2 regions of the Erwinia sp. V71 genome follow, and region 2 is predicted to be linked to the other one. Evidence: predicted binding sites of a transcription regulator. Region 2 holds the regulator's gene; the other holds the start of a gene.
What was found. Region 2 encodes ArgR, which controls arginine synthesis, uptake and breakdown. Its sites were predicted from a motif close to ANTGAATAAAAATACANT; they were not measured.
Positions count from the first base shown of each region.

Region 1: argF (ornithine carbamoyltransferase) is a predicted target of ArgR. The motif match lies at 5,847-5,864, and genes of this name have one in related genera.

Region 1 is NZ_CBFFRK010000062.1:14,398-25,457, reverse strand. Features, by position in the region: gene ACSZO1_RS13735 (AzlC family ABC transporter permease) at 1-672, opposite strand, end outside; gene ACSZO1_RS13730 (AraC family transcriptional regulator) at 795-1,628, shown strand; gene cybC (cytochrome b562) at 1,673-2,062, opposite strand; gene pmbA (metalloprotease PmbA) at 2,214-3,554, opposite strand; gene yjgA (ribosome biogenesis factor YjgA) at 3,669-4,211, shown strand; gene miaE (tRNA isopentenyl-2-thiomethyl-A-37 hydroxylase MiaE) at 4,232-5,014, opposite strand; gene rraB (ribonuclease E inhibitor RraB) at 5,307-5,723, opposite strand; gene argF (ornithine carbamoyltransferase) at 5,888-6,898, shown strand; gene pyrB (aspartate carbamoyltransferase) at 7,242-8,177, shown strand; gene pyrI (aspartate carbamoyltransferase regulatory subunit) at 8,191-8,655, shown strand; gene ridA (2-iminobutanoate/2-iminopropanoate deaminase) at 8,789-9,175, shown strand; gene ACSZO1_RS13680 (alpha,alpha-phosphotrehalase) at 9,699-11,060, shown strand, end outside.
Region 2 is NZ_CBFFRK010000002.1:33,171-44,230, forward strand. Features, by position in the region: gene aaeB (p-hydroxybenzoic acid efflux pump subunit AaeB) at 1-147, shown strand, start outside; gene ACSZO1_RS00665 (NAD-dependent succinate-semialdehyde dehydrogenase) at 215-1,630, shown strand; gene ACSZO1_RS00670 (barstar family protein) at 1,654-1,923, shown strand; gene yhcN (peroxide/acid stress response protein YhcN) at 2,022-2,291, opposite strand; gene yhcN (peroxide/acid stress response protein YhcN) at 2,407-2,670, opposite strand; gene argR (transcriptional regulator ArgR) at 3,105-3,575, opposite strand; gene mdh (malate dehydrogenase) at 4,025-4,960, shown strand; gene degS (outer membrane-stress sensor serine endopeptidase DegS) at 5,009-6,055, opposite strand; gene degQ (serine endoprotease DegQ) at 6,137-7,501, opposite strand; gene zapG (Z-ring associated protein ZapG) at 7,582-7,983, opposite strand; gene zapE (cell division protein ZapE) at 8,160-9,290, shown strand; gene rplM (50S ribosomal protein L13) at 9,535-9,963, shown strand; gene rpsI (30S ribosomal protein S9) at 9,979-10,371, shown strand; gene sspA (stringent starvation protein SspA) at 10,695-11,060, shown strand, end outside.

The DNA.
Region 1 (11,060 bases), on a different contig from region 2:
AATCACCACCACGCTAAGATCGAGATGGCTGGAGGAGAGCAGCGTTACCAGCACGGCCACCACCATCGCCAGCGTCTCCAGCGCTTTGCGGCGGCTGGCGAACCAGGTCATCAACACCAGACCAATAAACATCGACACCAGGCTGAAACTCAGGCCTTCCATCAGTGACGCTGGCAGTGCAGCGGCCAGCCATGCGCCCAGCACACAGGCCAGAATCCAGTTCAGCCACGCAGAGACATTCAGCCCCAGCATCCAGGCAAAAGGTACTTTTTGATGCTGGCTGGCGTACTGTACCGCCACGCCAAAGGTTTCGTCAGTGAGTAGCAGGCCGCTGACCACCTTCTGCCACGTGGTGCAGTCGCGGAAGAACACGCTCATCGAAGAGCTCATCAGCAGATAGCGCAGATTCACCAGAAACACGCTCAGCACCACCGACGCCATTTCCGCGCCTGCGGCCCAGAGCGAATAAAACAGAAACTGTGCAGAACCGGCATACAGTGCCGCCGCCAGCAAGGCGGTCTGCATGACACTGAAACCGGATAAGGTTCCGATAGCGCCCGCAGCAAAACCAATGCTCCAGTAGCCGGGGATAGTAGGGATACAGGCTGAAACGCCAGCGCGGAACAAGGCGACGGCCTCTCCCCCCTGCGCGATATTGATATTCGTCGACATCTTATTTTCCATAAACTCCACATCTGAAGAGACCATTTTAAGTCACCCGGCAGGTTGCTATAGTAAAATCCTGCTTATTAGCGAAAAAATGCGAGGGAGAGCGCATACCGGGCGCATCAGTGATGAAAGAGAAACGGGACGATATCCGCTTATGGCGCGACAATAGCTTGCATGGCGGCATGGAAATTCTGCGCGCCTCCTGCTACGAACACAGCTATCCACCTCATTTTCATAACGAATTCGTCATCGCCGCCTTCGCCCGTGGCGCTCAGCGTACCCGTGTCTGTCGCCAGAAAGGCATTGCTGCGCCAGGCACCGTGATGATCATTATGCCGGGCGAAGTGCATACCGGTGAAGCGGTACAGCGTGACGAAGGCTGGGATTACTGTGCTTTCTATCCGTCGCAGACGCTGATCAATGAGGTTGCAGAAGCCCTGCTGCACGGCAAAGGCGACGTCAATTTTGGCAAGGAAGGGATGCGCCACGATCCGTTACTGGCGCGACGACTGCTGCAAGCTTCTGCGGTGATTAACCAGAGCCAGGACCCGCTGGAAAAAGAGTGTGTGATGTATCAGGCGCTCAGCTCGCTGATTGGTCGTTACGGCGAACGCACGGTAACAGGTTCAATGCATGCGCTGCTGCGTGCCGATATCCGTAAGGCTATCGATTATCTCCAGTGTGCTTATCACCAGCCCGTCACCGTCAAAGAGATCGCCGCCGTTGCCGGGCTGAGCGAGTTCTATTTTATGCGTACCTTTCAGAGCATGACGGGTCTTTCCGTGCATCAGTATCTGACGCAAATCCGTCTGGTCAGAGCAAAAGGGTTATTAGCGCAAGGTATCAGTGCCGCTCAGGTCGCCAGCGAGGTAGGTTTCTTCGATCAGAGCCATTTTACCAAATATTTCCGCACCCACTTTGGCATCACACCGGGCGCGTTTGCGGCGGCATCGGCATAACCTTCCCGGGATAAAAGACGGGGCCAGATAATGGCCCCGGGTGATTAACGGAACTTCTTATGTCCGGCGTCACGCGTCGCGGCAAATTTTTTCGCTTCAGTCTGCGCCCCGGCGAGATCACCGGCATCAGCCAGTTTCTTACTGGTATCAATCTGCGCGATCAGCGTATCCATTTCCGCACGGTAATCCTTCATTTCCGGGCTGTCCGGCGCTTTGCCTTTTAGCGAATCCGGCGTACGGGTTTTTGCATCTTCCGCAGCAGCGCGCATATCGCCCAGCGCCTTTTTAAACTCCGTCAGATCATCGGTTTTTTGCACCACACGATAAGTGTCTTTCAGGATATCCATATCCTGTTCCAGTCCCTCTTTCGCCAGCACCGACGCGCTGGAGCACAACAACGACACAGTCAACATTGCAATAAAAGGCTTTCGCATCACGACATTCCTTTTTTCCCCGTTATATTTCGAACGCCAGCGGCGTTGGCTGCCGCCCGAATGATTTAGGGGAATGTTATTTGTGAATGTAAAAAAGGCGGCCTCTTCAGGACCGCCGTTTAATCATATGCGAAAAAAATGAAGATGTTATTTACTGACCCGCAATTTTCATTTCTGGTAACAAAACGGAGCCGCACTGAATGTTGCTGCGCGTTTCGATATCGCTGCCGACTGTGACCATATTGCGCCACATATCTTTCAGATTGCCAGCGATGGTGATTTCACTCACCGGATACTGGATTTCGCCATTCTCCACCCAGTAACCCGCCGCACCACGGGAGTAATTACCGGTAATGCCGCTGACGCCCTGCCCCATCAGCTCAGTGACCACCAGACCGGTGCCCATCTGCTTCAGCAGGTCGTTAAAGCTGGCGCCCTGCCCGGCAATACGCCAGTTGTGGATACCACCAGCATGGCCAGTGCTCTGCAGGCCAAGTTTACGCGCTGCATAGCTGGTCAGCAGCCAGGTCTGCAGCACGCCATCTTTGATGATATCGCGCTGTTGGGTGCGTACACCTTCGCTGTCGAATAGTGTCGACGCCAGACCTTTCAGCAGATGCGGTTGTTCCTGAATCGTCAGCCACTCTGGCAGAATTTGTTTGCCCAGCGAGTCGAGCAGGAAGGTGGATTTGCGATACACACTGCTGCCGCTGATCGCGCCGACCAGATGACCAAACAGCCCGGTCGCCACTTCAGCGGCAAAAATCACCGGTGCCTGCATGGTCGCCAGCTTACGTGGAGCAAGGCGTGACACAACGCGACGTGCACACTCTTCACCCACCCACTCCGGTGACTGCAGGTCGCCAATCGCGCGGCCAATGGTGTAGGCGTAATCGCGTTCCATATCGCCATCCTGCTCCGCAATCACGCAGCTGGAGAGCGAGTGGCGGCTGGAGCAGTAGCTCTGCAGCATGCCGTGGCTGTTACCAAACACTTTGATACCGACATGGCTGTTAAAGCTGCCGCCTTCGGTATTGGTGATACGTTTATCCGCTTTCAGGGATGCCTGCTCGGCACGCGCCGCCAGTTCGATCGCCTGATCAGCATCCAGATCAGACGGGTGGAACAGATCGAGATCCGGCGCTTCAAACGCCAGCAGATCGCGATCCGCCATACCCGCGAACGGATCAGGCGAGGTATAACGGGCAATATCCACCGCCGCCTGCACCGTGCGTTTAATCGCATCCGGGCTCAGGTCGGTCGACGAAGCGCTGCCTTTACGATTCTGGTGATAAACGGTGATACCCAGCGCGCCATCACTGTTGAATTCGACATTTTCCACTTCACCGTAACGGGTACTGACGCTGATGCCGGTGGTCTTGCTGACGGCGACTTCTGCCCCGTCAGTGCTGGCTTTTGCCAGTTCAAGCGCCTGTGCGACCGCCTGTTCCAGCACTTTACGTTGTTCTGCAACCTGGGAGATTACTTTCATCGGCCTGCCATATAATTAATGAATGGGAATAGTTTGAGTCTAACAGACTCAGAGAACAATTTCGCAGTAGCCACGTAACCTGATAGCATTAGCTTCTTTTTTAGGAGCCTACCCATGACCAAGCAGCCCGAAGACTGGCTCGATGATGTACCCGATAATCAGGACGAAGAAGACGAAGAGATTATCTGGGTCAGTAAAAGTGAAATTAAGCGCGATGCCGAAGAGTTAAAACGCCTCGGCGCGGAGATTATCGATCTCGGCAAAAACTCGCTGGATAAGATCCCGCTGGATGAAGAACTGCGCGACGCGGTTGAACTGGCGCAGAAGATCAAGAAAGAAGCTCGCCGCCGTCAGCTGCAGCTGATTGGTAAAATGCTGCGCGCGCGTGACGTTGAACCGATCCGCCAGGCGCTGGATAAGCTGAAAAACCGTCACAACCAGCAGGTGTCGCTGTTCCATAAACTGGAAGCGCTGCGCGACCGTCTGGTGGAAAAAGGCGATGATGCGGTGCCGGAAGTGCTGAATCTCTATCCTGACGCTGACCGTCAGCAACTGCGCACAATGATCCGTAATGCGCAGAAAGAGAAAGCGGCTAACAAACCACCGAAAGCCTATCGTCAGATTTTCCAGTATCTGCGCGAACTGGCGGAAGGGTGAATCCCGTCGCGCGGGCGACCTTAGTGTCGCCCCTGCAACGCCGCACCGCACGGCACACCGCTGTGAAAACGTAATTCTTCATCCGGCTGTAAAATCAGCTGCGCTTCGGTTTCACCGATTTTTCTGACGCGCTCGCTGATATCTTTTGCCGCGATTTGTGCCGCTAATTCCAGATAATCCTGGTAGTGGCGCGCCTCTGAGCGCAGCAGCGACAGATAGAAGCGTTCCAGCTCCTCATCAAGATACGGCGCCAGACTGGCAAAACGTTCGCAGGAGCGCGCTTCGATATACGCGCCGCAAATCAGCTTATCCACCAGCGTTTCCGGCTCGTGAGTGATCACTTCGCGCATCAGCCCTTTGGCATAGCGGCTGGCGGTGATTTTGCGATAGGGAATGTTGCGCGCCTGCATAATTTCCAGCACCTGATAGAAATGGTGCAGCTCTTCCTTAATCAGCAGCACCATTTTTTCCACCAGATCATCGGCATACGGCAGGTCACCGCGCGTAATCACGCTTTTCGACAAACTCTTGTGGTCAGCCAGAAACTGCAGATCGTAGTTTTCGCTGTGAACAAAGTTTTCATACGGTTTCAGCCATGCCAGCAACGCATCGCCACTCTCTTTATCGGCCACATACTTGCGGATCAGCCAGATGGCGGTTTGCGCGGCTTTCAGTTCGCAGACCAGGTGGTCAGTCAGCAACAGGGCGAGATTTTCCGCTTTGCGCGCCTCATCAATCCACGCTTGTGGGGTACGGCACTGGAGAAAGCCGTGGATCGGGGCAAGAAGTTCGTCGTAATTCATTTTTATCAGTGTGTCAGAGAAAGTATTTAAGTTCGGTCGCTAACCAATTTAACGCAGGATTGCCGATGGCACGTTTGCAGCAACTCACAGGTTTAAAACGCCGGGAACACGGTCAGCGGAGGAAAGCGTCCCGCGCCATGGACGGCGCGGGCCGAGCGGTCAGGGACGACGAAAAGCGACTTTCCGGAGCTGACCGTGTTCCCGGCGCAATCACAGGACCAGAAACGAGGCCCAGGCACAGAACGTAAAGTGATGCTCAGGCGTCGAACTTACAGCGTGCAGCCAGCATCAATCAGTGACGCACACCAGTGTCGTCTTCATCAACATCACCATCCTCGTCTTCATCCTGCGCATCAGGATCTTCAAAGTAGGTGCCCCAGCCGTCATAGTCGACGTTGAATTTACCCGCCAGTACCACCAGCTGCTCAACCTGGGCATCAATCAGTTCGGCATTCAGCGCGCCTTCACTAATAATATCGCAGCACATCACGGTAGTGCCGTCTTCCAGTTCCAGCTCTTCCGGCTCGCTGACTTCATAGCCGAGTTTAAAGGCTTCCACCGCCACTTTCTCCAGCGAATCGAAATTGTTGCAGGAGAGGTGGTGCTCTATGGCATACAGCGCATCGGGATCACTGCCATCCTCCAGCAGTTCTTCGATGATCAGACGCGTTTCTTCGCGCTGCTCTTCCAGCAATTGTTCGTAAGCCATGGTTCTGCTCCTCAGGGTCGTCGGCTATTAATTTGATTATTTTCCCACAGCGCCGTTCGCGCCACTACACAAAACACAAAGTTTCTTTTCTCCGGGGTTGAAAATGCATATTCATTCGATTAGATTGAATTTTAATTCATTCAAAGCGAGACACGGAGTGCTGTATGAGTCAGTTCCATCAACGTCATTTCCTCAGGCTGCTTGATTTTACTCCGGCAGAGATTAACGCTCTGCTGGCGCTGGCCGCCTCACTAAAAACCGCGAAAAAAAACGGTGAAGAAGTTCAGCATCTGACAGGCAAAAATATTGCGCTCATCTTCGAAAAAGACTCGACCCGCACCCGATGCTCTTTCGAAGTTGCCGCATTCGATCAGGGCGCGAACGTCACTTATCTTGGTCCAAGCGGCAGCCAGATCGGCCATAAAGAGTCGATTAAAGATACAGCGCGCGTGCTGGGCCGCATGTATCACGGTATTCAGTATCGCGGTCACGGCCAGGAAATCGTCGAAACGCTGGCACAGTATGCGGGCGTACCGGTGTGGAACGGCCTGACCAATGAATTCCACCCGACGCAGCTGCTGGCAGATCTGCTGACCATGCAGGAGCACCTGCCAGAGAAATCGCTGAAAGAGATGACGCTGGTGTATGCCGGTGATGCGCGTAACAACATGGGTAATACCATGCTGGAAGCGGCCGCGCTGGTGGGGCTGGATCTGCGCCTGGTCGCGCCAAAAAGCTGCTGGCCGGAAGAGGCGCTGGTCGAACAGTGTCGTCAGGCAGCAGAAAAAACCGGTGGCAAAATCACCCTCACTGAAGATATCGCAGAAGGCGTCAAAGGCGCAGACTTTATCTACACCGATGTATGGGTCTCGATGGGCGAGCCAAAGGAAGTATGGCAGGAGCGTATCGCGTTGCTGCGTAAATACCAGGTGAACAGCGCGATGCTGCAGCTGACCGGCAATCCGCAGGTGAAATTCCTGCACTGCCTGCCTGCGTTCCATGACGATCAGACCACGCTGGGTCAGCAAATGGCGCAACAGTACGATCTGAAAGGCGGTATGGAAGTGACGGATGAAGTGTTTGAATCCGCGCACAGCGTGGTGTTTGATCAGGCAGAAAACCGTCTGCACACCATCAAGGCAGTGATGGTCGCCACGCTGGCGAAACCGCTCTAAGAACGTTGCACCGTCTCCCCTAAATCATTCGGGCTGCGGCAAGGCGGCAAGTCTGCGAATCCCCGGGCGCACAGATAACGATGCGACCGGGGTGAGTGAGCGCAGCGGCAGTGCGAAGCATGACGGGGAAATCGTTTGCGGCAACAGCCTGATTGAGTATAATGCCCGACAATTTGCCGGGAGGAAGTATGCCACTGAGCACCGTAAACATCATTGCTCAACCACGTCTGCACGCAGGCGGGGCACCCGTTTCCTCCCGTTGCCTAACCGATCTGAAAAAAAGCCCCTCATTGCAGGGGCTTTTTTTTGTCCGTCATCCGGCACGTCCTGAGGAGAGTGGAACATGGCCAATCCGCTGTATCACAAGCATATCATTTCAATAAACGACTTAAGCCGTGAAGAGCTGGAGCTGGTGCTGCAAACTGCCGCCAGCCTGAAAGCCAACCCGCAGCCGGAGTTACTGAAGCACAAGGTAATCGCCAGCTGCTTCTTTGAGGCGTCGACCCGTACCCGCCTGTCGTTTGAAACGGCAATGCACCGTCTGGGCGCGTCGGTGGTGGGCTTTGCCGATGGCAGCAACACCTCGCTGGGCAAAAAAGGCGAAACCCTCGCCGATACCATTTCAGTGATTGGCACCTACGTTGACGCCATTGTCATGCGCCATCCGCAGGAAGGCGCAGCGCGACTGGCGACCGAATTCTCCGGCGGAGTGCCGGTACTGAACGCTGGTGACGGCGCGAACCAGCACCCAACCCAGACACTGCTCGATCTGTTTACCATTCAGGAAACCCAGAGCCGCCTGAGCAAACTGAATGTGGCGATGGTCGGTGACCTGAAATATGGCCGTACTGTGCACTCACTGGCGCAGGCACTGGCGAAGTTCGACGGCAACCGCTTCTTCTTTATCGCCCCTGATGCGCTGGCCATGCCGTCCTACATCACCGATATGCTGGACGAACAGGGCATTGTCTGGAGCCGCCATGACAGCATCGAGGAAGTGATCCCGCAGGTGGACATCCTGTACATGACACGCGTGCAGAAAGAGCGTCTCGATCCGTCCGAATACGCCAATGTGAAGGCGCAATTTGTCCTGCGCGCCAGCGACCTGGAAGGTGCACGCGACAACATGAAAGTCCTTCATCCGCTGCCACGCATCGATGAGATCACCACCGATGTCGACAGCACGCCGCACGCCTGGTACTTCCAGCAGGCAGGCAACGGCATCTACGCCCGTCAGGCGCTGCTGGCGCTGGTACTGAATCGCGAACTGGCTCTGTAAGGGGGATAATAGTATGACGCACGATAACAAACTGCAGGTTGAAGCGATTAAACGCGGCACGGTGATCGACCATATCCCGGCACAGGTTGGCTTTAAATTACTGACCCTGTTTCGCCTGACGGAGACCGATCAGCGCATCACCATTGGCCTGAACCTGCCCTCTGGTGAACTGGGCCGCAAAGATCTGATCAAGATTGAAAACACCTTTCTGACCGACGATCAGATCAACCAGCTGGCGGTCTATGCCCCTCACGCCACGGTGAACCGCATCGACGAATATGAAGTGGTCGGTAAGATCTCGCCGACGCTGCCGGATCGTATTGAGCGCGTGCTGACCTGCCCGAACGGCAACTGCATCAGCCGCAGCGAGCCGGTTTACTCCAGCTTCGCGGTCAAAGAGCGCCAGGGCGATGTGCAGCTGAAATGCAAATATTGCGAGAAAGAGTTTGCCCATCAGGTGGTCCTGGCAAACTGGTAATCGCCATCGTCCTCCCTATAATGGAGGACGTTGTTAGCCCCCTGCTCACACGCATGAGCGATGACGCAGGCTGGTGCTTAACTGAGATATTTAGCATGGGCGGCGCTGCCCGCCCCTACCATCAGGAGAAGTTATGTCGCGCGAAATCAGTACGGAAAAAGCCCCCGCCGCTATCGGACCTTATGTTCAGGGTGTGGATCTCGGCAGTATGATCATGACTTCAGGCCAGATTCCGGTCGATCCAAAAACCGGCGCGATCGCTGACGATGTTTCCGCGCAAGCGCGTCAGTCACTGGAAAACGTGAAAGCTATCGTCGAAGCGGCTGGTCTGAAAGTGGGCGACATCGTGAAAACGACGGTGTTTGTGAAAGATCTCAATGATTTCGCCACGGTCAATGCGACCTATGAAGCGTTCTTCACCGAGCATAACGCCAGCTTCGCTGCCCGCTCCTGTGTGGAAGTCGCGCGTCTGCCAAAAGACGTGAAGATTGAGATTGAAGCTATCGCGGTTCGCCGTTAAGACCAGAATAACGGGATCGCTGTCGCTTCTGCAGAATTCCGTGTCCCCTCCCCCGCCAGCGGGGGAGGGTGAACAAATGACGCCGGGCCGTCAGTTCCCCCATCCCAGCTTTCCCCCGCTCACGAAGGAAGGCGCGTCTGTCGCCTGCATCAGCGCGAAGGCGCGATTTTAGGGGAAACACCCCGATGGCTCTGGAGCGGCTTGTCCGCGGAAGACCGCGGGGTGGTCGCCCCGGGTATCTCGATCTGCCAGACGATGCCAAAACCCCCCGCTGCAAATTTTTGCAACATCCTTATGCACGGATTTACTTAACTTTTTTCCCCTACCTGAACGCGCTATCCCCTTGTGTCACAGTCACTTCCGCCGTTTCCTCTGCTCCGCACCAGCGATTTTCAGACTGATCCTGCGCGACCACAGTTTCGAACCGCCAGTAACTGTCTAATCTTAAAAGACGCAAATAAAAACGATTAAACCGTCTACACAAATGGGTGGATCTTTTCGCCCTGAAAAGCAGGATTGAGCAATGAATAAAATTCCACCATGGTGGCAGAACGGCGTTATCTACCAAATCTATCCCAAGAGCTTTCAGGATACGACGGGTAGCGGAACAGGCGATCTGGCAGGCGTTATTCAGCGGCTCGATTACCTGAAACTGCTCGGCGTGGATGCCATCTGGCTGACGCCGTTTTATATCTCACCGCAGGTCGATAACGGCTACGATGTCGCGAACTACATCGCCATCGATCCCGCCTACGGCACCATGACCGACTTCGACAATCTGGTCGAACAGGCGCATAAACGCGGCCTGCGTGTGATCCTCGACCAGGTGTTTAACCACTCCTCAACCCAACACCACTGGTTTCACGAAGCGCTGGATCGCGAAAGCCCCTACCGCTCCTACTATATCTGGCGCGATGCTGCTGAAGGCGGTGGCCCGCCCAACAACTGGCGATCCAAATTCGGTGGCCACGCCTGGCGCTGGCACGCGGAAAGTGCTCAGTACTATATGCACCTGTGGGCACCGGAACAGGCGGATCTCAACTGGGAAAACGAGAGCCTGCGTGCTGAGCTGAAGCAGATCGTCAATTTCTGGGCGGATCGCGGTATTGATGGTTTGCGTCTCGACGTGGTGAATCTGGTGTCGAAACACCAGGACTTCCCCGACGATCCCGCAGGCGACGGCCTGCGGTTATATACTGACGGCCCGCGCATTCATGAATATATGCGTGAAATGAGTCGCGATGTGTTCCGGCCGCGTGAACTGATGACGGTGGGAGAGATGTCTTCCGCCACGCTGGAACATTGCCAGCAGTATGGTTCGCTGGAGGGCGACGAGCTGTCGATGGTATTCAGCTTCGATCATGTGGAAGTGGACTTTTTTCAGGGCCAGAAATGGACGCTGACACAGCTGGATCTGGTGGCGCTGAAAGCGATCTTTACCCACTGGCAGCAGGGGATGCACAACCGGGCGTGGAACGCCCTGTTCTGGTGTAACCACGACCAGCCACGCGTGGTCTCACGCTGGGGTGACGAAGGCGAGTACCGCGTCCAGTCGGCAAAACTGCTGGCGATGGCGCTGCACGGTATGCAGGGCACCCCCTACATCTTCCAGGGCGAAGAGCTGGGGATGATCAATCCGCACTTCACCCGCATCATCGATTACCGCGATATCGAAAGTCACAACATGTACGCCGAACTGCGCGCTCAGGGCCGCGACAGCGATAATCTGCTGGAAATCCTCGCCAGCAAATCGCGCGACAACGGCCGCACGCCGATGCAGTGGGACGCCAGCGAAAACGGCGGCTTTACCAGCGGCACACCGTGGATTGGCATCAGCGACAGCGTCGCCACCATCAACGCCGAAGCCGCCATTGCTGATGATGAC
Region 2 (11,060 bases):
CGTTATTACTATGAGCGTTTACTGCGTGAACTGGACGAATACCAGCAGAAACTGGTGACCTGGCATGCGCCGGAAAGCGTCACCGAACCGGTAAAACGCCTTGCAGATGTACTGAAGAGATATCAGAACACCCTGATTCTGGCGTAAACCGACCTCTCCTGATCGCCAGCTATACTGTAAGACACAGGATGGCAAAGCGATCAGGAGGAAATCCATGTCCCATTCATTCCTGCAGGATAACGACCTTTTCCAGACCGGCTGGCTGGCCGATGGCCGCTGGCAACCACTCAGCGACACCTTTGCGGTGCTCAATCCCGCGACGGGGGAAACCATTGCCCGGGTGGCAAAAGCGGGGAAAGCCGAAACGGAACAGGCGATCGCCGCTGCTGCCCGCGCGGACATTCTGCAGCGCTGGTATCAGCTGATTATCGAACAGAAAAGCTGGCTCGCCAGACTGATGACCGCTGAGCAGGGTAAGCCCCTGAAAGAAGCGGAAGGTGAAGTGGAGTATGCCGCCAGCTTTATTCAGTGGTTTGCCGAGCAGGCGAAGCGCGCCAACGGCGAGATTATCCCACCGGCAAAACCCGGAGCACGTATTCTGGCGACCCGCGAACCGATTGGCGTGGTGGCGGCGATCACGCCGTGGAACTTCCCGATGGCGATGCTGACACGCAAGCTCGGCCCGGCGCTGGCGGCGGGCTGCACCGGCATTATCAAACCGGCGAACAACACGCCACTTTCCGCTTTTGCGTTGCTGGCGCTGGCGCAAAAAGCGGGTGTGCCGGATGGCGTCCTTAACGCCGTGGCGGGGGATACTCAGGCGATCAGTGACGCCATTATGGCCAGCAAACAGGTACGTAAAATCTCCTTCACCGGCTCCACTCAGGTGGGCAAACTGCTGATGCGCAACGCTGCCGACAGCGTCAAGAAAGTGTCGCTGGAGCTGGGCGGCAACGCGCCCTATATCGTTTTCGACGATGCCGACATTGATGCCGCAGTCAATGGTGCTATTGCCAATAAATTCCGTAACGCAGGCCAGGTGTGCGTCAGCGCCAACCGCTTCTTTATCCAGAGCAGCATCTATGATCGCTTTGTTCACCAGCTGGCGGAGGCGGTGAAGCAGCTAAAAGTGGGTAATGGTGCCGATGATGGTGTGCAGGTGGGGCCGCTGATTGATCAGGCCGCAGTGAAAAAAGTGGCGGAACATGTCGACGACGCGGTGACGAAAGGCGGACGTGTTGTCGCCGGTGGGGCTCCTCATGCCCTGGGCGGTAACTTCTGGCAGCCGACGGTGATTGCTGATGCCAGTGACAATATGACGCTGGCGCAGGAGGAAACTTTCGGGCCGGTCGCGGCCTGTTTCCGTTTTGACGATGAAGAGGAGGTGATCCGCCGCGCGAATGAGACGGAATTTGGTCTCGCTGCCTATTTTTATACACAGAATCTGCAGCGTGTGTTCCGCGTATCGGCTGCACTGGAAAGCGGAATGGTGGGCGTCAACGAGTGTGCGGTGTCGACCGAGCTGGCACCCTTTGGTGGGGTAAAAGAGTCAGGACTGGGTAGGGAAGGTTCGGTGCTGGGACTGGAGGAGTTTCTGGAAGTGAAAACCCTGCACCTTGGTGGGCTGTAATCATCCGTAGGGAGCAGCCGGGCATGAGAAAAGAGAGCTTTGATTTCAATGAGATTGTCGATCAGGCTCATTTCTATCGGCAGTTTACCGAGCGCTTTGCGCTGGCCGACAGACTGATTAGCGATCTGGATTCACTCTGGGATGCGGTGACGCTTTCTGTGCTGCCGTTACCGCTGGAAATCGAGTTTATTCATTTAGGATCGGGACAGAAGCGGCGCTATGGAGCGTTGATCTTGCTTTTTGATGAGGCTGAAGAGGAGCTGGAAGGCCAGCTCCGCTTCAATGTGCGTTAAACACGCTTACCTCCATCAGAAGGTATGCCTCGGCAAAAAGGGCCCCGGCGAACGGGGCCAAAAGGTTCGTTAGATCAAATGCGATCAACGAGGAATGATTATTTATAGATTTCTGCGGTGGCGTGGAAGTTGCCGTCGTTACGCGCTTCGATAATGCGGTAAGAGCTGGCGCCTTCTTTGTTGGCTTTCTCAGACAGTGCCTGACGAATGGTCATCGGTGAACCATCGAGGCCGCTGACGGAAATCACACCGACAGATTGCAGGTTCTGGCTGTCAGCCTGCTGCTGAGTCACCAGGTTCGCGGCGCTGACGCCGAAAGACAGTACGGAAGCCAGACCTAATGCAGCGATTGCGATAGACGTTTTCATTATTTTTACTCCAGAAATAGATTGTTCATGGCAACCGAAAGGGTTGAAAAGCCGTTTTTATTCTTGGGGTTGCCGTTCAGCTTTAATGTTTTTAATACCGTGGTAATGTCGTTGCTTACTTGTACAGTTCTGCAGTGGCGTGCCAGCTGTTGTTGTCAGAAACCTCAATCACACGGTACGCGCTGGCGCCCTGCTGATCGGCTTTCTGTGACAGTGCTTCACGGATATCTGAAGGTGAAGCGGTAATCGCGCTGACGCTGACAGTGCCCATTGATTGCAGATTTTGTGCCTGTTCAGCATTGATAGATTGCGCTGCAAAAGCGCCAAATGACAGTGCAGAAAGCAGGCTCATGGTTGCGATACTAGTTTTAATGTTCATATTCATTTCCTCGTCGTCTGTTTTTATCTTTTTACATACTGTGATGTTCATCACGAAAACAAGTATAGATCTAATCACGTAGGAAATTAATACTCTGATAATAATCTTTTTTTGGGATTCTTTGCATGGAAATGACTTTTTAATAACCATGGGTTATAAAAAATGCTTATATTTTGCCCGTCACATGTTGAATTTATGTAAAAACAATCACATAAGTGAATTTAGCTATTCGTGCGTAACTTTGCAGTGGATCACGCTGTATGGCGGGAAAATAGCGACAGATGACATGAGATTGTCATCTTATTGTGGTTGTTTCGGCCGGAAGGATGGCTGGGTAGCCGACAAATAAATAGAGCCGAACGGGTCGGCTCTAAGTAAAGATGATGATAATGCGAGGTAAGTAGCAAGTTACGCCAGAGTTTCAGCTACGCTATTTATAGCTCTTGTTCGAATAGCACCAGAATGGCGTCATACAGCTGTTTTACGCTAAAGGCGCGTGCAGGAGTAATAAAAATGGTGTCGTCACCGGCGATGGTGCCGAGAATGCCTTCGGCTTTACCCAGTGAGTCCAGCAGGCGTGCAATCAGCTGTGCTGCGCCCGGGCTGGTATGGATCACGACCAGCGCATCGTTGTAGTCGATGTCCAGCACCAGATTTTTCAGCGGGCTGGTGGTGGTGGGTACGCCAAGCTCGGCAGGCAGGCAGTAGACCATCTCCATTTTGGCATTGCGGGTACGTACCGCACCAAACTTGGTCAGCATGCGCGAGACTTTGGACTGGTTGATATTGTCGAAACCTTCGTCCTGCAGCGCCTGAACAATTTCACCTTGCGAGCTAAATTTTTCTTCTTTCAGTAAGGCCTTGAATGCCTTAATCAGATCTTCTTGTTTTGATGGGTTACGCATAGGTTACCGATATAAAAGAGGAAACAACAGGACGCCATAAGTCAGCGATAAATTATTATGCATTTAGATGAATTGTTATGCAAATTAACTTTGGGCTAAACAGGGGCTATTTCACTGCGGACGCGCATTCTGGCAAATTTAGCCACGAATGACAACCGCGGATATGCGCATAGATGTAGCGCACAAAGTGAACAAAATGTTATCGGATTGATGTTGTTTTGATCGCATACGCGGGTTATGGTAGCCGCAGAACTATCTGGCTATAAATCGAGCTATTTGGCGTCAGATCGGGAGGTGTTGTGGTCAATTATGCTGCGTTTTGACTGGTTTCAGCGCAACTGTGTACAGAAAGGCGACATCTTTCTCGTCATTACCTCATGGGTTGGTTATTCTCGTCAGCCCAATGGATTCACGGCACGTTTTGCTCACACAATAATAAGGAGTTTAGGATGAAAGTTGCAGTTCTCGGAGCCGCTGGCGGTATTGGCCAGGCGCTCGCACTTCTGCTTAAAACCCAGCTTCCTGCAGGTTCAGAGCTTTCTCTGTACGACATCGCTCCCGTTACCCCTGGCGTGGCTGTTGATCTGAGCCACATTCCTACTGCCGTCAAAATTGAAGGTTTTAGCGGCGAAGACGCCACGCCTGCGCTGAAGGGCGCAAATGTGGTGCTGATTTCTGCTGGTGTGGCGCGTAAGCCGGGTATGGATCGTTCCGACCTGTTTAACGTTAATGCCGGTATCGTGCGTAATCTGATCGAGCAGGTTGCTGCGACCTGCCCGAAAGCGCTGATTGGTGTGATTACCAATCCGGTGAACACCACCGTGGCGATTGCGGCGGAAGTGCTGAAAAAAGCCGGTGTTTATGACAAAAACAAACTATTTGGCGTCACCACGCTGGATATTAACCGCGCCAACACTTTTGTGGCGCAGCTGAAAGGCAAGCAGCCGCAGGAGATTGAAGTGCCGGTGGTGGGTGGTCACTCTGGTGTCACTATTCTGCCACTGCTGTCACAGATCCCGGGCGTCAGCTTTAGCGAACAGGAAGCGGCTGACCTGACTAAACGCATTCAGAATGCCGGTACTGAAGTGGTGGAAGCCAAAGCGGGTGGCGGTTCTGCAACCCTGTCGATGGGGCAGGCGGCAGCGCGTTTTGGTCTGTCACTGGTGCGTGCACTGCAGGGCGACAGCAATGTGCTGGAGTGCGCCTATGTTGAAGGTGACGGCGAACACGCCCGTTTCTTTGCCCAGCCGCTGCTGCTAGGGAAAAACGGTATTCAGGAGCGTAAACCGATTGGTGCGCTGAGCGCGTTTGAGCAGCAGTCGCTGACAGGCATGCTGGATACGCTGAAGAGTGATATTAAGCAGGGCGAAGAGTTTGTGAAGTAATCACGGCGAGGGAGCTGCTATGCGGCTCCCTGCTATATCGGTTTGCTCTCAGTTTTGTTCCGGATATTCCTGAATAGTCACCGGCAGCGTCAGTCGCTGATCACCGCGTAATATCTGCACCTGCACCACCGATCCTGGCCGGATTTCCGCCACCTGATCCATCGTCTCCTGTGCCGATATCGCCGGCTTACCCTCGACACTGGTAATCACGTCGTTCGCCTGAATTCCCGCCTGTTCCGCCGGGCTGCCCGGATTTACCTTACTGACCAGGATACCCTGGATATGTTCAATGCCCATACTCTGGTCGGGGCGCTGACGCACATCGCTGCCGTTGATGCCGATATAGCCGCGGATCACACGCCCGTCGCGAATCAGCTTATCCATGATTTTGGTCGCCAGCGCGGTGGGAATGGCAAAACCAATGCCTTCCGGCGTTTCGCCATCATTGCTCTTATCAAAGGAGAGCGTGTTGATGCCCATCAGCTCGCCCAGCGAGTTGATCAGGGCACCACCGGAGTTACCGTGGTTAATGGAGGCGTCAGTTTGCAGGAAGTTCTGGCGACCGGACGGGCTAAGACCCACGCGTCCGGTGGCGCTGATAATCCCCTGGGTCACGGTCTGCCCGAGGTTATAAGGGTTACCAATCGCCATCACGATATCGCCAATATGCGCCACCCGTTTTGGGTTCATCGGGATCACCGGCAGGTTAGTGGCAGTGATTTTCAGCACCGCCAGGTCGGTCAGGCTGTCGGAGCCGACCAGCAGTGCCTCAAAAAAGCGACCGTCCTGCAGGGCGACAATAATCTGATTGGCATTACTGACCACATGGCGGTTGGTCAGAATGTAGCCTTTTGCGCTCATGATCACGCCGGAGGCCAGCGCGGTGATATTGTTATCCAGGCCGCGGGTATAGACATTGACCACGGCAGGCACAGCACGTCGCACACCGGGGTTATAACTCACGGGTGTCTCGTCGGCACTGTTTTCTGGCGCAGAGAGCATGTTGCTGCCCATTCTCAGCGCAGGCATCGCGACGAGTAAAATTGCCGCCACGATCAGGCCAAAAATCACTGAACGCAAAAGTTTAGGAAACATGGTGTTATATCAACAGGAAAGAACGTCAGCAGAATAGCACGACTGATGCGGACACACACGGAGTTGTGTCCGCATCGTGATTTAGCGCAGTAACAGGTAGATATTTTCGCCTGCACGCACCACGCTCAGCGCCACCAGCGGCGGCTTCGCTTCAAGGATTTTGCGCAGTTCGGCCAGATTCGTGACCGGCGAGCGGTTGATGCCAATAATGACATCATCTTTATGCAGTCCTGCACGTTCCGCCGGGGTCGATTTATCAACATTATCGACTTTCACCCCTTTGGTGCCATCTTTCAGCTGGCCATCACTCAGGGTGGCGCCCTGCAACGCCGGAGAAAGCTGGGCGGCGCTGGCGGTGGTTTGTGCACTCTGCTCAAGCTTAACGGTCACTGTCTGCGGCTTACCTTCACGCAGCAGGCCAATCTTCACCTCTTTACCTGGCGCGGTGGTGCCGATTTTCACCCGCAGTTCGGCAAAGCTGGTGATCTTCTTGTCATCAACGGACACGATAATATCGCCCGCTTTAATGCCGGCCGTGGCGGCCGCCGATTTCGGCAGCACTTCGCTGACAAATGCGCCGCGCTGCGCATCAACATTAAACGCTTTTGCCATTTCCGGCGTCATTTCGGTGCCTTTGATACCGAGCTGGCCGCGTTTCACTTCGCCAAATTCAATCAGCTGCTGCGCCAGGTTGACCGCCATATTGGCCGGGATAGCGAAGCCAATACCGATATTGCCGCCGCTGGAGGCGAGGATGGCGGTGTTAATGCCGATCAGCTCACCGTTCAGGTTGACCAGCGCGCCGCCGGAGTTGCCGCGGTTAATTGCGGCATCGGTCTGAATAAAGTTTTCCAGGCCTTCCAGATTCAGCCCGCTGCGGCCCAGTGCGGAGATAATCCCTGAGGTCGCGGTTTGTCCCAGACCGAACGGGTTACCGATGGCGACAGCGAAATCGCCGACTTTCAGCTGGTCGGAGTCGGCAATTTTGACTTCTGTCAGGTTTTTCGCGCCGTTAATCTGAATCAGCGCAATATCAGTTTGCTCATCCTGGCCAATCAGTTTGGCATCGTATTCATTGCCATCGCTGAGCTGCACTTTGATCTTATCGGCGCCATTCACTACATGGTTATTGGTCAGCACATAGCCTTTGGCAGCATTAATGATGACTCCGGAACCGAGCCCTTCAAACGGCTGTGGTTTTGCCTCGCCGCCCTGCTGACCAAAGAAACGTTTCAGCGGTTCAGGGATATCCTGGCTGGCGGTCTGGGTGCCTTCAACATGGACGCTGACGACCGCAGGCAGCACTTTTTCCAGCATCGGCGCCAGACTTGGCAGCGCCTGCCCCTGAATTTGCGCCGGCAGTGCCGCGCTGGCACTGGGGGCAAGGGCAACATTCAGACCGATACTTAAGGCTACTGCGCTCAACAATAATGATTTTTTCTTCATCGTTACGACGCTCTCGCTGCAATAAATGGGGCAAACAGGACTGCACAGCAGGGCGCCGCAGCGCCCTGAATCATGAAGCGTTAATCGCGCGTGGCGCGCTCACCACGCAACAGGCCGGAGGCCCCTTCAGAGTAATCACGCGGGATTTGTACCGGCGCCTGATCGTTGTCCGCTTCGGCTTCGGTTAACTGATAGGCAAACGGGTTTTTCTCACCCGGCAGATTTGGCAGCAGATCGTTCGAGCCTTTCGCCATATGCTGATACAGCTGACGGTAATCGCGCGCCATATTGCCTAACAGCTCGGCACTCTGCGCGAAATGATTCGTCAGCTCTTCACGATAGTCAGCCAGTTCGGCTTTGGATTTTTCCAGTTCGTACTGCATGCTGCGTTGCTCACGCAATTTCTTATTACCAAAACGCATTGCGACCGCGCCGATAACGACACCAACCACTAACCCAATAAGCGCGTATTCCCAGGTCATAAATGACTCCCATGTTGTCTTCGTTGTCCGTAGGGCCTTTCAACATAATAATAGCCACTATACCCGCTAATCTAATGGAAGTGGAATCCTGCGGCAGCATAGCTTAGTGTAGAGCGGCCTTTTTTTCGTCAACCGATGATGTGACAGACCACTTTTTCAGGGAATGTGATTGAACAATGCAGACAATTTCTCCTTTGGCGCTTTATCAGCTGGCACTGACTAATGGTGATTACCAACCCGACGATGTCCAGCGTGAAGCCATTACCCGTTTAGACGCTATCTGTCAGGCTTTGATCGCTGCACCCGCGGCGAGCGCCAGCAGCGGAAAAGGGCTGCTGGGCAAACTGGGCAGACTGATGGGCAAGGAGAAAAGCGCGCGCGTCGAGCCGGTGCGCGGCCTGTATATGTGGGGCGGCGTCGGGCGCGGCAAAACCTGGCTGATGGACATGTTTTTTCGGGCGATTCCTGGTGAACGCAAACAGCGTCTGCACTTCCACCGTTTTATGCTGCATGTGCATGAAGAGCTGACACAGCTGCAGGGGCAGGCCGATCCGCTGGAGATTATCGCGGACCGTTTTAAGGCGCAGACCGATATCCTGTGCTTTGATGAATTTTTTGTGTCGGATATCACCGACGCCATGCTGCTTGGCACGCTGATGGAAGCGCTGTTTGCCCGCGGTATCTCGCTGGTGGCAACCTCGAATATTCCGCCAGATGAGCTGTACCGTAACGGTCTGCAGCGCGCGCGTTTCCTGCCGGCCATCGAACTGATTAAGCGCCACTGCGACATTATGAATGTCGACGCCGGTATCGATTACCGTCTGCGTACCCTGACGTCGGCTCATTTGTGGATGGAACCACTGAATGAGACAACCGCGCGCGAAATGGATCGCATGTACAGCGCACTGGCAGGCGTGGCGCGTGACGGCGAACATCCGGTGCTGGAGGTGAATCACCGTCCGTTGCCGACCATCGGTATGGCGAATGGGGTGGTGGCAATGGATTTTGTGTCTCTGTGTGGTGATGCACGCAGCCAGCACGACTACATTGAACTGTCGCGCCGTTTTCACAGTGTGCTGCTGTTTAATGTGCCGGTGATGACCAACCGTAATGAGGACCAGGCGCGGCGTTTTCTGGCGCTGGTCGATGAGTTTTATGAGCGCCATGTGAAGCTGGTGGTGGCAGCGGAAACCACGCTGTTTGATATCTACCAGGGTGAGCGGCTGAAGTTTGAGTACCAGCGCTGCCTGTCACGCCTGCAGGAAATGCAGAGTGAAGAGTACCTGCGGCTGCCGCATCTGCCCTGAACGGCAAAAAACAGCCAGTAATTGTCGATTTCAGCGCAAAAAAGGGTCGCGCTTCGGGGATGACTTCTCTATAATCTTGCGACCCCACGTTACAGCAATGGTTTTTTTTCCCAAAAACCTTGCGTGTTCCAGTAACTCATTCGAAGGGGTGGCTTGCTGGTCAAGATGGTCGTGTGAGCCTCAACCGTTTATTCAAGCGTTTGGGATTTCACCAACGTGTAACTTAATTTGGGTAAGCTTTTAGATGAAAACTTTTACAGCTAAACCGGAAAGCGTACAGCGCGACTGGTATGTTGTTGACGCGACAGGCAAAACTTTAGGTCGTCTGGCGACCGAACTGGCTCGTCGTCTGCGTGGTAAGCACAAAGCGGAATACACTCCGCACGTTGATACTGGTGATTACATCATCGTTCTGAACGCTGACAAAGTTGCTGTTACCGGCAACAAGCGTAGCGATAAGATCTATTATCACCACACCGGCCACATCGGTGGTATCAAGCAAGCGACCTTTGAAGAGATGATTGCTCGCCGTCCTGAGCGTGTCATTGAGATCGCGGTTAAAGGCATGCTGCCAAAGGGCCCGCTGGGTCGTGCTATGTTCCGTAAACTGAAAGTTTACGCTGGCAACGAGCACAACCATGCGGCACAGCAACCGCAAGTTCTGGACATTTAATCGGGATTAATGGCAATGGCTGAAACTCAAAACTACGGCACTGGTCGCCGCAAAAGCTCTACCGCTCGCGTCTTCATCAAGCAAGGTAGCGGCAACATCGTTATCAATCAGCGTTCTCTGGAACAGTACTTCGGTCGTGAAACTGCCCGCATGGTAGTTCGTCAGCCGCTGGAACTGGTAGACATGATTGGTAAACTGGATCTGTACATCACCGTTAAAGGTGGTGGTATCTCTGGTCAGGCAGGTGCGATCCGTCACGGTATCACCCGCGCTCTGATGGAGTACGACGAATCTCTGCGTTCCGAACTGCGTAAAGCTGGCTTCGTCACCCGTGACGCGCGTCAGGTTGAACGTAAGAAAGTCGGTCTGCGTAAAGCACGTCGTCGTCCACAGTTCTCCAAACGTTAATTCGCACTGTTTACAGTACGCGTTATCGCAAAAACCCGGCCTTCGTGCCGGGTTTTTTTATCTCTGTTTGTGCCATGAACGGCTCAAATCTCCGCGTGTACTCGCATTTTCCCGCCAAATCTACAACACGGCCCCCACAAGCTGCCTAAAATCTGGTAAACTATGTGTCACTTTGCGCCCGTTTAGCCGGGTGGTTGTCTCTGCTGTACCGGTCAGGATACCGGGGCGGGGCGACCCTGGGAAGCGAGCGGTTATATCAAGCAGGTTAGTCGCCGCGTGGTTGGCTATTCGCAGTAATTTTCCCGATAAACTTGGAGGTTTTCATGGCTGTCGCTGCCAACAAACGTTCGGTAATGACGCTGTTTTCTGGTCCGACGGACATTTTTAGCCATCAGGTGCGTATCGTGCTGGCTGAGAAGGGTGTCAGTGTCGAGATCGAGCAGGTTGAAATGGATAATCTGCCTCAGGATCTGATTGACCTCAACCCGTATCGCACCGTGCCAACGCTGGTGGATCGTGAGCTGACGCTGTATGAATCACGTATCATTATGGAATACCTTGATGAGCGTTTCCCGCACCCGCCGTTGATGCCGGTCTATCCGGTGGCGCGTGGTGAAAGCCGTCTGATGATGCACCGTGTGGAGCAGGACTGGTACAGCCTGATGCGCACGATTGAGAACGGCAATGCG